DNA from 3 places in the Lysinibacillus sp. NPDC097287 genome. Region 2 is predicted to be linked to each of the others. Evidence: predicted binding sites of a transcription regulator. Region 2 holds the regulator's gene; each other region holds the start of a gene.
What was found. Region 2 encodes LexA, which represses DNA repair genes until DNA is damaged. Its sites were predicted from a motif close to CGAACATATGTTCG; they were not measured.
Positions count from the first base shown of each region.

Region 1: the regulator LexA is predicted to act here: its motif matches at 3,673-3,686, upstream of recA (recombinase RecA).
Region 3: the regulator LexA is predicted to act here: its motif matches at 2,478-2,491, upstream of ruvA (Holliday junction branch migration protein RuvA).

Region 1 is NZ_JBIWCX010000001.1:501,089-505,772, reverse strand. Features, by position in the region: gene ACIQ2D_RS02345 (DUF3388 domain-containing protein) at 1-595, shown strand, start outside; gene ACIQ2D_RS02340 (helix-turn-helix domain-containing protein) at 795-1,706, shown strand; gene pgsA (CDP-diacylglycerol--glycerol-3-phosphate 3-phosphatidyltransferase) at 1,754-2,332, shown strand; gene ACIQ2D_RS02330 (competence/damage-inducible protein A) at 2,350-3,606, shown strand; gene recA (recombinase RecA) at 3,768-4,684, shown strand, end outside.
Region 2 is NZ_JBIWCX010000001.1:371,506-376,189, reverse strand. Features, by position in the region: gene ACIQ2D_RS01750 (prepilin peptidase) at 1-512, shown strand, start outside; gene ACIQ2D_RS01745 (gamma-glutamyl-gamma-aminobutyrate hydrolase family protein) at 541-1,263, shown strand; gene lexA (transcriptional repressor LexA) at 1,323-1,940, opposite strand; gene yneA (cell division suppressor protein YneA) at 2,109-2,423, shown strand; gene ACIQ2D_RS01730 (YneB family resolvase-like protein) at 2,420-3,085, shown strand; gene ACIQ2D_RS01725 (DUF896 domain-containing protein) at 3,150-3,383, shown strand; gene tkt (transketolase) at 3,511-4,684, shown strand, end outside.
Region 3 is NZ_JBIWCX010000012.1:37,380-42,063, reverse strand. Features, by position in the region: gene queA (tRNA preQ1(34) S-adenosylmethionine ribosyltransferase-isomerase QueA) at 1-773, opposite strand, end outside; gene ruvB (Holliday junction branch migration DNA helicase RuvB) at 792-1,796, opposite strand; gene ruvA (Holliday junction branch migration protein RuvA) at 1,815-2,435, opposite strand; gene ACIQ2D_RS15970 (phosphotransferase) at 2,586-3,449, opposite strand; gene ACIQ2D_RS15965 (LysM peptidoglycan-binding domain-containing protein) at 3,454-4,497, opposite strand; gene ACIQ2D_RS15960 (transcription repressor NadR) at 4,640-4,684, shown strand, end outside.

The sequences.
Region 1 (4,684 bases), 130 kb from region 2:
GGAACATATCCATGTTACGAAATTTCGACAGCCTAAATTACGTGACCGTTTAGCAATTAGACATGGTCATTATATTCCTCGAGATGCAGATGAAAAAAATACGTTTCGTTTTGTACGAGATGAGCTAGGTATATTAGTTGACTTTATGGCTGAATTATTCAAAAAGGATGGTCATAAGTTAATTGGAATACGTGGGATGCCTCGTGTCGGTAAAACCGAGTCGATTGTAGCTGCAAGTGTATGTGCCAATAAAAAATGGATTTTTTTATCATCTACAATGATTAAGCAAACAGTAAGAAATAAACTTGCTGGAGATGAGTTCAGTGACAATAATATTTTTATATTAGACGGGATCGTTACTCGTCGCTCGACAGATGAGCGTCATTTGCAACTTGTTCGTGAGATGATGCGAATGTCTTCAATTAAGGTAGTAGAGCACCCAGACATGTTTGTACAGCATTCAGAGTATAAGATTGAGGATTTTGATTACATTATTGAATTGCGTCATGACCCGGATGAAGAAATTACTTATGAAATAATGGAAAAAAATCAAATGATGTCCGAATCCAATGAGTTTGGTGGATTTAATTTTTAATTTTATTCAGTGGAGTCTCCCCATATATTGGATAGAGGATAAATGCAATTGTTGTAAAGTTTCAGTGGCATTCATAAATGCCGACTGAATAAAATGAAAGCCTTCGCAGACGGCATAAATTTTGATAGGAGATAATCGTGCCAGCACGATTCAAAATTTGGGCTTCAAATTAGCCAAGGTGAATTTGATATTAAAGTAGGTGTTAAGTGTGACTGAATTAGGTACTCGACTGAAAGAGGCGAGACTGTCCAAAGGCTACAGTTTAGATGATTTACAAGAAATAACGAAAATTCAAAAACGTTATTTAATGGGCATTGAAGAAGGCAACTATTCAATGATGCCAGGCTCATTTTATGTTCGAGCATTTATAAAGCAATACGCAGAAGCTGTTGGTTTAAATGCTGAAGAGTTATTAGAAACATATAAAAATGATGTGCCGGGAGCTCAAAATGGGCAGGTGTCACAAGCAATGTCACAGAGTCCAAGTAGAAGAAAAATTACGAAGGGTCCTTCTAATAAAATGTTAGAATCGATGCCTAAAATAATTGTCGGTTTATTTATTATTGTTATTATTGTAGCGATTTGGATATTATGGCAATCAAAAAGCAATGCCGGTACACCGATTATAGAAGAAAAACCACCAGAGGTGGTATATGATAAAAACCCTAAACCAATTGATAGCGACAAAGAAAAACTAGAAAAACAAGAAAAAGAAAATGCAATTAATGATACTAATGATGATAAACCTGAAGACGATATAGAAGAAGATGTAGAAGAAAGTAAACAAGCTATTTCTCCTGGTACAATTGAAGCAGACGGTGATACAACATCATATACATTAACAGGTACTGATGTATTCAATATCAAAGTTGAGATTTCAGGTCCTACTTTTGTTGGGGTTCGCGATCAAAATCAAAATGAGTTGCTAACAGATACACGCGTGTATAACGCAGGAGAAGTTGTAACGCTAGATGCAACAGCTCAAAATTATGTACGTATTCGTCTAGGGAATTCAACACAAGCAAAAGTTTATATTAATGACGAGCTTTTACCATATGCGCAACAAATAGTAACGCAAAACATCGTCATCAATTTCAATAAAGAACAGTAGTCATCTAAGGGTGACTACTTTCTTTCATCATGAAAGGTGTTAGAAAAATGAATATTCCAAATAAAATTACCATTTCTCGTATTTTACTCATTCCGTTCTTTGTCATTGTTATGATGTTTGACTTTGGCTGGGGTACAATGACGTTATTTGGTGCAGAAATGCCTGTCCATCATTTTATTGGTGCTCTTATTTTTATTATTGCTTCTACAACAGACTGGGTAGATGGCTATTATGCAAGAAAATATAACCTTGTCACAACGTTTGGAAAGTTTTTAGATCCACTTGCAGATAAATTACTTGTATCCGCGGCCTTTATTTTAATGGTTGAGCTTGGTATGGCTCCAGCTTGGGTGATTATTATCATTATTAGCAGAGAGTTTGCTGTAACTGGATTACGTTTAATTTTAGCTGGTGGTGGCGAAGTCGTAGCGGCGAACCAACTTGGGAAGATTAAAACTTGGGCACAAATTGTTGCCATTGCAGCTGCAATTTTACACAATACAATTTTTACATTAATAGGTATCCCGTTTGATACAATTATGTTATATATTGCACTGTTCTTTACACTTTGGTCTGGATGGGATTATTTCTATTTAAATCGTCGTGTGTTACTTGAGTCTAAATAAGAGGGGTCTTGTGGATCATGAATGCTGAAATCATTGCGGTTGGTTCAGAGTTACTTTTGGGTCAAATTACGAATACCAATGCAAAATTTATTTCTAGTCAACTGTCGGAGCTTGGGATTAACGTATTTTATCATACTGTGGTCGGAGATAATTCAAACCGCTTAGTAGAAGCGATTAAAGTAGCAGAATCGCGAGCGGATTGTATTATTTTCTCTGGTGGGCTTGGGCCAACGAAAGATGATTTAACGAAGGAGGCCATTGCACGTCATTTAGGTGTCGATTTGGTATTTGATGAAGTTGCTCTAACTTCGATAGAACATTTTTTTGCAAAACGTGGTCGGGCAATGACAGATAACAATCGGAAGCAGGCACTTGTGTTAGCGAGTAGTGATGTACTAGCAAACCATCATGGAATGGCTCCTGGGATGATTCTCACAAAGGATGGGCGTACATATATTTTGCTGCCAGGTCCTCCGAAAGAGTTGGAGCCAATGTTCCAATTTGAAGCAAAACCAAAGCTTGTATCTTTGTTAAATGCTGGTGGGGTTATCTCATCTCATGTAATGCGCTTTTATGGCATTGGTGAGGCAGAGTTAGAAGATCGCGTCCAAGATATTTTAGATGCGCAAACTAATCCAACAGTTGCACCCCTTGCATCTGACGGTGAAGTGACATTACGTGTGACAGCAAAGGCAGAAACAGAAGGTGAAGCACAGCAGCTCATTGCGGAGAAAGTGGCTGAAATCCAAGCAATTGTTGGCGATTACCAATATGGTACTGACGATGATTCTCTAGCATCTAAAACAGTGGAAATGCTGTTAGATAATGAGCTCACGATTTCTGCAGCGGAAAGCTTAACAGCAGGTTTATTTCAATCAGAGCTTGCTGAAATTCCCGGTGTAGGAGGAACGCTCATTGGCGGGGTTGTCACGTATACAGAAGATACAAAGGTGAAGCAACTTGGTATCTCCAAGGAATTATTAGATACACATGGCATTGTCAGTAGTGAATGTGCATCTGCAATGGCTAGTGCAGTTCGCGCCAAATTCAACACGAATATTGGTATCGGGCTTACTGGTGCAGCTGGTCCAACAGCACATGATCATCAGCCAGTAGGAACTGTATGGATTGGTATCGCTATTGATGATGAAGAACCAATTACGTACTTACTGCATTTATCGGGCATGCGTAATACAAATCGTTTGCGAGCGGTGAAGTTTACCTGTCATTACTTAATGCAATTGCTTGTGGAACGAGGCTTTTCAAAACGATAACGAAATATTTGAAAATGAGAATTTGGATAGGGAAAACTTATCCAAATTTTTATTTTGAAGAAAAATCGAATAAACGTTCGCTTTTTTCTTGCGTGTTTTCTCAAAAACAAGTATAGTAGAGATAGACAAAAACAGTGAACGTTTTCAAAGGAGGAAATACATTGAGTGATCGTAAAGCAGCCTTAGAACAGGCTTTAAAACAAATTGAAAAGAATTTCGGTAAAGGGTCAATTATGAAACTTGGCGAAAGAACAGATTTAGAAATCGCAACGTCTTCAAGTGGTTCATTAGCACTTGACGCAGCTTTAGGTGTTGGTGGTTATCCTCGTGGACGTATTATCGAAGTTTACGGTCCAGAATCTTCTGGTAAGACAACAGTAGCACTTCATGCGATTGCGGAAGTACAAGCAAATGGTGGTCAGGCAGCATTTATCGATGCTGAGCACGCGTTAGATCCAATTTATGCACAAAAATTAGGTGTTAACATTGACGAATTACTACTGTCTCAGCCAGATACTGGTGAACAAGCGCTTGAAATTGCTGAAGCATTAGTACGTAGTGGTGCCATTGATATTATCGTTATCGACTCTGTAGCAGCACTTGTACCAAAGGCTGAAATCGAGGGCGATATGGGTGACTCTCACGTTGGTTTACAAGCACGTTTAATGTCACAAGCATTACGTAAGCTATCAGGTGCTATTAATAAATCTAAAACAATTGCTATTTTCATTAACCAAATCCGTGAAAAAATTGGTGTGATGTTCGGGAATCCAGAAACAACTCCTGGTGGTCGTGCCCTTAAATTCTATAGTTCAGTACGATTAGAAGTTCGTCGTGCAGAAGCGATTAAACAAGGTAATGACATCATGGGTAACCGTACAAAAATTAAAATCGTGAAAAACAAGGTAGCACCGCCATTTAGAACTGCTGAAGTTGATATTATGTATGGTGAAGGTATTTCTAAAGAAGGCGAAACTGTAGATTTAGGTGTTGAATTAGACATCGTACAAAAAAGTGGTTCTTGGTACGCTTATGGTGACGAACGCCTAGGACAAGGACGCGAAAATGCCAAACAATA
Region 2 (4,684 bases):
TTGTGACAGGCGTGTTGTTTGCGTTTGCTTATTGGCAGTTAGGGTTTAGTGCAGAGTTTGCTGTGGCCATTTTATTTATTTCATTATTAGTTATTATTGTTGTGTCGGATGTAGCATATATGCTGATTCCTGATAAGGTGCTGCTTTTCTTTTTACCATTGCTGGTAATTGGACGTATGGTGTCACCGTTAACGCCTTGGTGGGATAGTTTACTAGGGGCATTCGTATTGTTTGGCATATTATATAGTATTGCTGTGTTATCGCGAGGTGGCATGGGCGGTGGGGATATCAAGTTGTTCTTTTTAATCGGGCTCGTACTCGGCACACTCGGCTCGTTACTGACGTTGTTTTTAGCGGCAGTTATTGGTATGATTGTCGGCATCGTGGTCTTACGTTCACGAGGACAGGGGAGAAAAACGCCTGTGCCATTTGGGCCGTCGATTGCACTAGCGGCGATCATTGTTTATTTTTATGGTGATGTAATGACAAATTGGTACTTAGGGCTTTGGTAGAAATTAAACTTAATGGGGGAATGTTGTTTTGAAACCGATTATTGCAATTACTGCTTGTGCGGAGGATGATTTATCTTCGCGCTTAAATGCGGCATATAGTAAGAGTGTACTAGAAGCGGGCGGAATTCCGATGATACTACCTTTTGGTGTAGAGGCGGACGTCGCACAAATTTTATCTATATCTGACGGGTTATTACTATCTGGTGGTCACGATGTACATCCATTTCATTTTGGCGCAGAGCCGTCGCCAAAATTAGGGCAGATTTACCCGGAAAGAGATACAGTTGAGCTTACCCTGACAAACGCTGCGATTGCGAGACAAATGCCGATTTTCGGGATATGTCGTGGTATTCAATTGCTTAATGTCGCACTAGGTGGCACGCTTTATCAAGATATTGATTCGGAATATCATAGTAGTAAACTGCTAAAGCATACACAACAAGCAGCACGTGGTGTGGCAACGCATTATGTAAATATCGAGCAAGATAATGTATTAATGCAAATTGTTGAGCGAGAGCAAATTGCGGTCAATTCATATCATCACCAGGCGATTAATGTGGTGGGTGAGACATTAAAAGTTGTGGCGAAGTCGAATGATGGGATCATCGAAGCCGTATCACATCAATCATTGCCATTTTGTTTAGCTGTTCAGTGGCATCCAGAAGAACAAGCACTTGCTGGAGATGAAGTCGCAAAAAAACTATTTAACGCATTCGTAGAAGCTAGTTTGAAATATAAGAGAGAAGCATAACACAAATAAAGCTGTCCTATTCAGTCAAGTCCTGACTAATGGGACAGCTTTGTCTTTTATTAGTGTACGCGACGATATAGACCAACTACTTGTCCTAAAATCGAAACTTGGTTCACGATAATCGGTTCCATTGTTGCATTTTCAGGCTGAAGGCGGAAATGTGTTTTTTCTTTATAGAAGCGTTTGACTGTTGCTTCGTCTTCTTCTGTCATTGCTACAACAATATCCCCGTTATTCGCAGTTGATTTTTGCTTTACAATGACTAAATCTCCGTCCAAAATACCTGCTTCAATCATTGACTCACCCATAATTTCTAGCATGAATAACTGATCTTCACTAGTACCATATGTGTCTGGTAATGGGAAGTATTCCTCAATGTTTTCAATCGCTGTAATCGGTGAACCTGCTGTTACTTTACCAACTAATGGTACATGAATGACGCTTTGCTTTTGGATTGTATCTTCAGGCTCTAGGATCTCGATAGCGCGTGGTTTTGTCGGGTCACGGCGAATTAAGCCTTTTTGCTCTAAACGTGCTAAATGACCGTGCACAGTCGAGCTAGAAGCAAGTCCTACAGCTTCTCCAATCTCGCGTACAGATGGTGGATAACCTTTAGCGCGAACCTCTTCTTTGATGAATGCCAAAATGTCCTCTTGCCTTTTCGAAACTTTTTTCATAATGCTCACCTCTTTAACTTTTATGTACTCGTTTTCCTTATTAAATAGTATAGCAGAATGCGAACATGTATGCAAACATAGGTTCGAAAAGTGTTTGACAAAAACATTTGTTCGTTTTATTATGAGAACATACATTCCGAACAAACATTCGAAAAGGGGAAATTGGTAATGAGTTGGATGAAAAAGAACGTACATATTTCAATTTTACTAGGAGCTTGCGTGTTATTTGCGGGATATCTCCTAATAACCGATCCTGGAGATATTACATATACAGAGATTCATATCAAACACGGCGATAGCTTATGGTCGTTAGGCGAACAACATCGTGGTAAAATGTCTACAGATGAGTGGATACAAATCGTTAAGCTAAAAAATGAATTAACAGATGCAAAAATCGTGGCAGGAAAGTTATTAGTTATTCCAGTAGTTGGCGATCAAGCTAGGCCCATCAATACAATAGAAATTGCGAGAAATGAACAATGATGAATGAAAAACAATCGGCTGTCGTCTATTGCCGTGTTAGTACAGAAAAGGAGACGCAAAGCTCATCACTCGAGCGACAAGAAGATGAACTTGTGAGCTATGCAAAAAAGCAAGACTACAATGTAAAAGGTGTCTTCAAAGACAAGCATAGTGGCTATGATGTTGAGCGAGAAGGACTCCTTGAAATGTTAGATTTTATTAAAGAAGAAGGCGTGAATGCTCTGTTCGTTCAAGATGAAACACGTTTAGGTCGTGGTAATGCTCGTATGGCGGTTCTTCATTTATTGCAAAAAACGGAAACAGATGTTTTTTCGATGCAAGATTCAGGACCGGTACAGTTAAATGAAATGGATACGATGTTGTTAGAAATTTTAGCAATTGTAGAAGAGTATCAGCGCAAAATTCATAATGCAAAAATTCGTCGTGGTATGAGACGAGCTGTTGAAAACGGCTATCGCCCTGAGAAAAATCTAACGAACCGTGGGAACGTACAAGGGCAAGAGCGAAAAGAAGTCCCAATCGAAGAAATTATCCAGCTACGTAACAAAGGTTTTACTTTCCAAGAAATTGCTACAACACTTAGAGGCTTGGGCTTTAATGTTAGTAAAGCAACCGTACATCGTAGATATCAAGAACACCAAGAAAGATTAGAAGGCAAATAATTTGCGCTTCTAATCTTTTTTGCATATTTTTGTAGTAGTATAAGTACGAAAGAGGTGTGGAATAATGTTATCGAAAGAAAAAATTAATCGTATCAATGAATTATCTGCAAAGGCAAAAGCAGGAAAACTAACAGAAGCAGAAGCAAAGGAACGTACAGCACTTCGCCAAGAATACTTAGACACGTTCCGTGCAACTATGCGTGATACGATTGAAAATGTGAAAATTGTGGATACAGAAGGAAATGATGTAACGCCAGAAAAGGTAAAGCAAGCCAAAAAGAATAAATTCTTGAATTAATGTGACATTTTTTTGATCTAGTATTTCATAAATCTCACGTAGTATTACAAAAGCATTGTTTTCTTATGCAATCTTGACTAAACTGTAAAGGTACAATATCTAGGACGAGAAAGGATGTCACAATATCATGACTCAACATGCGGATCAACTAGCGATTAATGCTATCCGAACATTGTCAATCGATGCAATTGAAAAAGCAAATTCAGGTCACCCAGGTTTACCAATGGGGGCTGCACCAATGGCTTACACGCTTTGGACGAAACAACTTCGCCACAATCCAGCAAATCCAAAATGGACTAACCGCGACCGTTTCGTACTTTCAGCAGGTCATGGCTCAATGCTTTTATACAGCTTACTTCACCTTGGTGGCTATGGCTTACCAATGGAAGAAATTAAGAACTTCCGTCAATGGGATTCATTAACTCCAGGACATCCTGAGTACGGTCATACAGTTGGGGTTGAAGCCACTACTGGTCCTTTAGGTCAAGGGATTGCTATGTCAGTTGGTATGGCTATGGCTGAACGTCATTTAGCGGCAACTTATAACAAACCAGGATATGACATTGTAGATCACTACACATACGCACTTTGCGGTGACGGTGACTTAATGGAAGGTGTAGCAGCTGAGGCAATTTCTTTAGCTGGTCACTTAAAATTAGAAAAATTAATCGTTCTTTACGATTCAAATGATATCTCTTTAGATGGTGATTTAGAAAAGTCATTCTCTGAAAACATTCAAAAACGCTTCGAGTCTTACGGCTGGAACTACTTAAAAGTAGCAGATGGTAATGATACAGCTGCAATTAACGCTGCTATCGAAGAAGCGAAAAAATCTACAGGTAAACCAACTCTGATCGAAGTAAAAACAGTAATCGGTTTTGGTTCACCAAACAAATCTGGTAAATCGGATTCTCATGGTGCTCCACTTGGTTCAGACGAAGTATTATTAACAAAAGCAGCTTATGAGTGGCCACACGAGCCATTCCAAATTCCTGCAGAAGTGTATGACACATATAAAGCAGCAGCAGAAGAGCAAGGTGCTCAACCTGAAGCGGCGTGGAACGAATTATTCGCAGCATATAAAGCTGAATTCCCAGAATTAGCAGCACAATTCGAAAACGCAATGAACGGTAAATTACCAGAAGATTTCGCTTCAGAATTACCTGTATATGAAGTAGGTAAATCTGTTGCAACTCGTAATTCTTCAGGTGAAGCAATCAATGCAATCGCTAAGAAAACACCTTCATTCTTCGGTGGTAGTGCGGACCTTGCTGGTTCAAACAAAACAACAATGAAGGACG
Region 3 (4,684 bases), on a different contig from region 2:
GTCGAAGTTGTACCAACTGCAACGACATTGCCGCCGTTTGCTTTGACACGATTAATGACCTGTGCCGCTTCTTCCGTCACACTATAAAACTCGGAATGCATTTCGTGGTTTTCAATGGAGTCTACACTTACTGGACGGAATGTTCCAAGTCCAACATGTAGTGTGATAAATACAATTTCTACACCTTTTGCTTTAACTTGTTCTAATAATTCTTCTGTGAAATGAAGACCTGCTGTTGGTGCTGCAGCAGAACCACGCTCTTTAGCATATACCGTTTGATAGCGATCCTGGTCATCTAACTTTTCACGAATATACGGAGGCAGTGGCATCTCACCAAGCTGCTCTAAAATTTCATAGAAAATACCGTCATACTTAAATTCGAACAAGCGTCCGCCATGGTCCAATTCACCGGTACAAGTGGCAGTCAGTAAACCTTCACCGAACGTAACAACAGTGCCTACTTTCACTCGTTTTGCAGGCTTCACAAGTGTCTCCCATTCATCTGTACCAGCTGTTTGTTTTAACAGTAGTACTTCGATATGTGCACCTGTTTCCTCTTTTACACCCATTAAACGGGCTGGTAATACACGTGTATCATTTAACACTAGGCAGTCTCCTGCATTTAGCTCATCTAATATATGCGCAAATTTGTGGTGCTCCACTTTCTCTGAAGCTGGTGTCACAACCATTAAACGACTTGCAGTACGATCCACAAGTGGTGTTTGCGCAATTAGTTCCTCTGGTAATTCAAAATCAAAATCTTCTACACGCATTGTAAATACTTCCTTCTTTTATGTTTGTTGAGGATACTCATATCCAAAATGTTCGTAGGCAAGATGTGTAGCCACGCGTCCCCTTGGCGTACGCTGGATTAAACCAATTTGCATTAAATATGGCTCGTACACATCCTCAATTGTCACACGTTCTTCACCAATAGATGCAGCCAGTGTATCCAGACCTACAGGACCTCCTTGGAAGCGCTCAATCATATTGGTTACAAGCTTATGGTCAATATGGTCGAGTCCTCTTGGATCAACTTGTAACAGTTCGAGTGCTTGTTTAGCAAGCCCATCAGTAATCATACCATCTCCGAGAACCTGTGCATAATCTCGCACTCGTTTCAATAAACGATTTGCAATACGCGGAGTCCCACGGGAACGTCTCGCCATTTCACCAGCAGCTACCTGCTCAATTTCCACATCAAATAAATGCGCACTGCGCACAACAATCTCAGCAAGTGAAGCATCATCATAATATTCTAAGCGCAAAAGTACACCAAATCGATCTCGTAGTGGTGCTGATAAAGCCCCAGCTCTCGTCGTTGCTCCAACGAGTGTAAACGGTGGTAAATCTAATCGTACCGAACGTGCTTCAGGGCCTTTTCCAACGACAATATCTAGACAGAAATCTTCCATAGCCGGATACAATACTTCCTCAATCGCACGAGGTAAGCGATGGATTTCATCGATAAATAACACGTCTCCCGGTTCAAGCGAGCTTAAAATTGCCGCTAAATCCCCAGGTCGCTCAATCGCTGGTCCACTCGTCATGCGCACATTAACATTCATTTCATTGGCAATTACAGCAGCGAGCGTCGTCTTACCAAGCCCAGGAGGACCATATAAGAGCACATGATCTAAACTTTCCTGACGAAGCTTTGCCGCTTCAATGAAAATTTGAAGATTTTCTTTTACTTTATGTTGTCCAATATACTGCGATAAACGCTGTGGACGTAAAGATAATTCAAATTGCTCATCAAAAGTGCCTGCTTCACCATTTATTAATCGTTCCGACATGAGCTCACCCTCCTTTCATTATGTCAATTTCAATAACAATTGTAACGCCTGCTTCATATACGCATCTGTCGTTTGCAGACTGTCATTTTCCTCAAGTCGCGGACGAATTTTGTCCAATTCCTTTTCTGAATAACCGAGTGCCATTAATGCTAATAACGCTTCTTCTAACTCATGCTTATGTGGGTTGACGCCGAATAACGGCAACTCATCCTCCATACTTGGCAATTCAATCGTGTCTAAAAGTGCGCCTAGCTTGCCTTTTAAATCGAGGATCATTTGACGCGCAGTTTTCTTCCCAACACCTGGGAACTTCACTAAGAACGGCTCGTCCTCACGTTCAATCGCGCTAATCACTTGTTGTGGATTCCCTGTCGCTAAAATGGCAAGTGCTCCCTTAGGGCCAATACCTGACACTAAAATGAGCTTGCGGAATAGCTCACGCTGATCTAAAGTCGGAAACCCATATAAAAGCTGTGCATCCTCACGCACATGCAAATGTACATAGATTTGCTGCTCTGTTGCACTCATACGGAAAGCAAATGGATTTGGGGTATTTAACTGCCAGCCAATTCCGTGTTGCTCTAGCACAATATATTCAGGCGTAATACGTGTTACTTGTCCTTTTAAATAATCATACATCTAAAATCCCTCACATTCATCGTTATCGATTATAGCATATAGCGAACGAATGCTCGACAAAAAGAAAAGGTGAAAGTACCCTCTTTACAACCAATGGGAAAAAGAATGACCGTCATGTCAACGGTCATTCTCAGCTATTTTTATATGCTATTATGTCTCTACAAATCTATCACTATCGTACCACAATCTTGGCCAATATGTGAGCGCGCGTTTCGTAAATGGTAGTAAATAATCTAAAAACACCATCTGTTGATTTAGTGGTAAATCCAACACATACAACCATTCACGTAATAGCTCATTAGGAAATTTTAATCGATGTAGTTTTCTTTTATCTAAGCGCTTCAGTTGTGGTAATTCGACCAATAACTTTTCTAAATCATAATCCACTGCCGGCAATACTCGGTGTAGCCATAAGATATATTCATCATCTGCCTCACCTAAATGAGCCAAGTCAAAATCTATAAAACGTAGTTCCCCATCAGTGCACCATAGAAAATTATGATGCACCACATCTCCATGCAATAGCGTTAATTCCTTTTCCTGCACATCTTCCATTTCAATAAGTCGTATCGCTTTTTCGCTATATTTGAGTATTTGTGCAACCTCTTCTTTCGTTAAAAACGCACGTATCTCATTGCGTCGACTTTTAAAGCGCATCAAACGCATTTGCCATTTTAATAGTTGTGAGTGTTGGTGCAATCCTTGCACTTGTTGCCAAGCAATATTTCTAGACGAATCATGCAATGAAATTAATAAATCAAGCGATTGCTGTCGATCCTTTTTCTTCGAGAAATCTGCACTATGACTACCTTCTTGCCATAATTGCACAATAAGTTGTTCATCATCACTCGGTACTAACGGTAATGCAAGCGAAGGCTCAAAATGAGCTAGTTGCTGATGAATCGTTCTTACTTTTTCAGCAACTTCTAATTGCTTCGCTCTTTTCACAAAATAATAATTGGATTCATATTTATACTTCCAGATATTAGGCTTTAATTCCTCAACGATATACACGTTTTCACCATCGATAAGGCGTCATCCCACCGGGGAAATGTTGCGGTGGCATCCATGGCGCAAATGGTGGGCATGGCGGTTGACAGTGACATTGATCAAATTGCCAATTCGGCATCATTGGTGGTTGCGGTTCACAAGGTTGTTCCATTTGCTGATGGTGGTGGTGTTGATGGTGGTTTACATTAAATAAAGAAGAAAATGAGCTCGATTCTTGGAATTTACCAGCACCTGCGATATCATAGGCAGGCATTGGGCATGGTGCTTCTTGTGGTGGCATTGGCATTGGCATCGGACATGGCATCCCTTGTGGTGGCATTGGCATTTGCATCGGCGGCATTGGCCAAATCATCTGATGATGTATTGGTTGGTGGCAACTCGAACAATGCGGTACCTGTGGCATCATGTGCATTTGTGGTTGGTGGCAACTCGAACAATGTGGCATCATGTGCATTTGCGGTTGATGACAACTCGGACAATGTGGTACCTGCGGCATTTGTGGCATGATATTCATTGGTGGTGGGGGTGCTGGTTGTGGCGGAGTTGGTTTAGTAACTGGTGGTGCTGGTGCTGGTTGTGGTGCTGGTGTGTGAATCTGGATTGGCGGTAAAGCTGGATGTTCCATTTGTGGCATAACTAATTGCTGATTCCAGTTCATCTCTAGTGGCGGTTGCATCCACATCATCTGTGGTTGCTGCATAGGCATTGGCATCGGGAATGGTATCGGGATCATTTGTGGCTCTGGTCTTGGCGGTGGCGCCGGCAGAGGTCTCGGCTCCTCCTTTTTAACACTTTCCTTTACATGATGCGTTGGTTGAACAGGTGCTTCTTTTACATGATGTGTTGGATGAACAGGTGCTTCTTTTACATGATGCGTTGGTTGAGCAGGTGCTTTGTGTATTTTTTCAGGCAAAATAATCTCCATGCCGGGCACAATATAATCGGGGTTGGCAAGATGGACGTTGAGCCGTTTCAAATCTTCAAACGAAATGCCGTACTCTTTGGCAATCTTCCACAATGTATCTCCCTTTTTAACAATATGAATACGCACTTTCTTCCTCCCTTCCTCTCTTACGTATCATATGTGCGAATCTCCAATTGGATACAAAAAATTCACGCATAACCCAAAAGCTTCATGTTACACTAAGCACTAAGGAATTGGTTTCCTTCATTACTGGCAGAGGTGATCTCTTATGAAAAAAATGTTAGGCGAAGAACGCCGACTGCAACTTCTTATA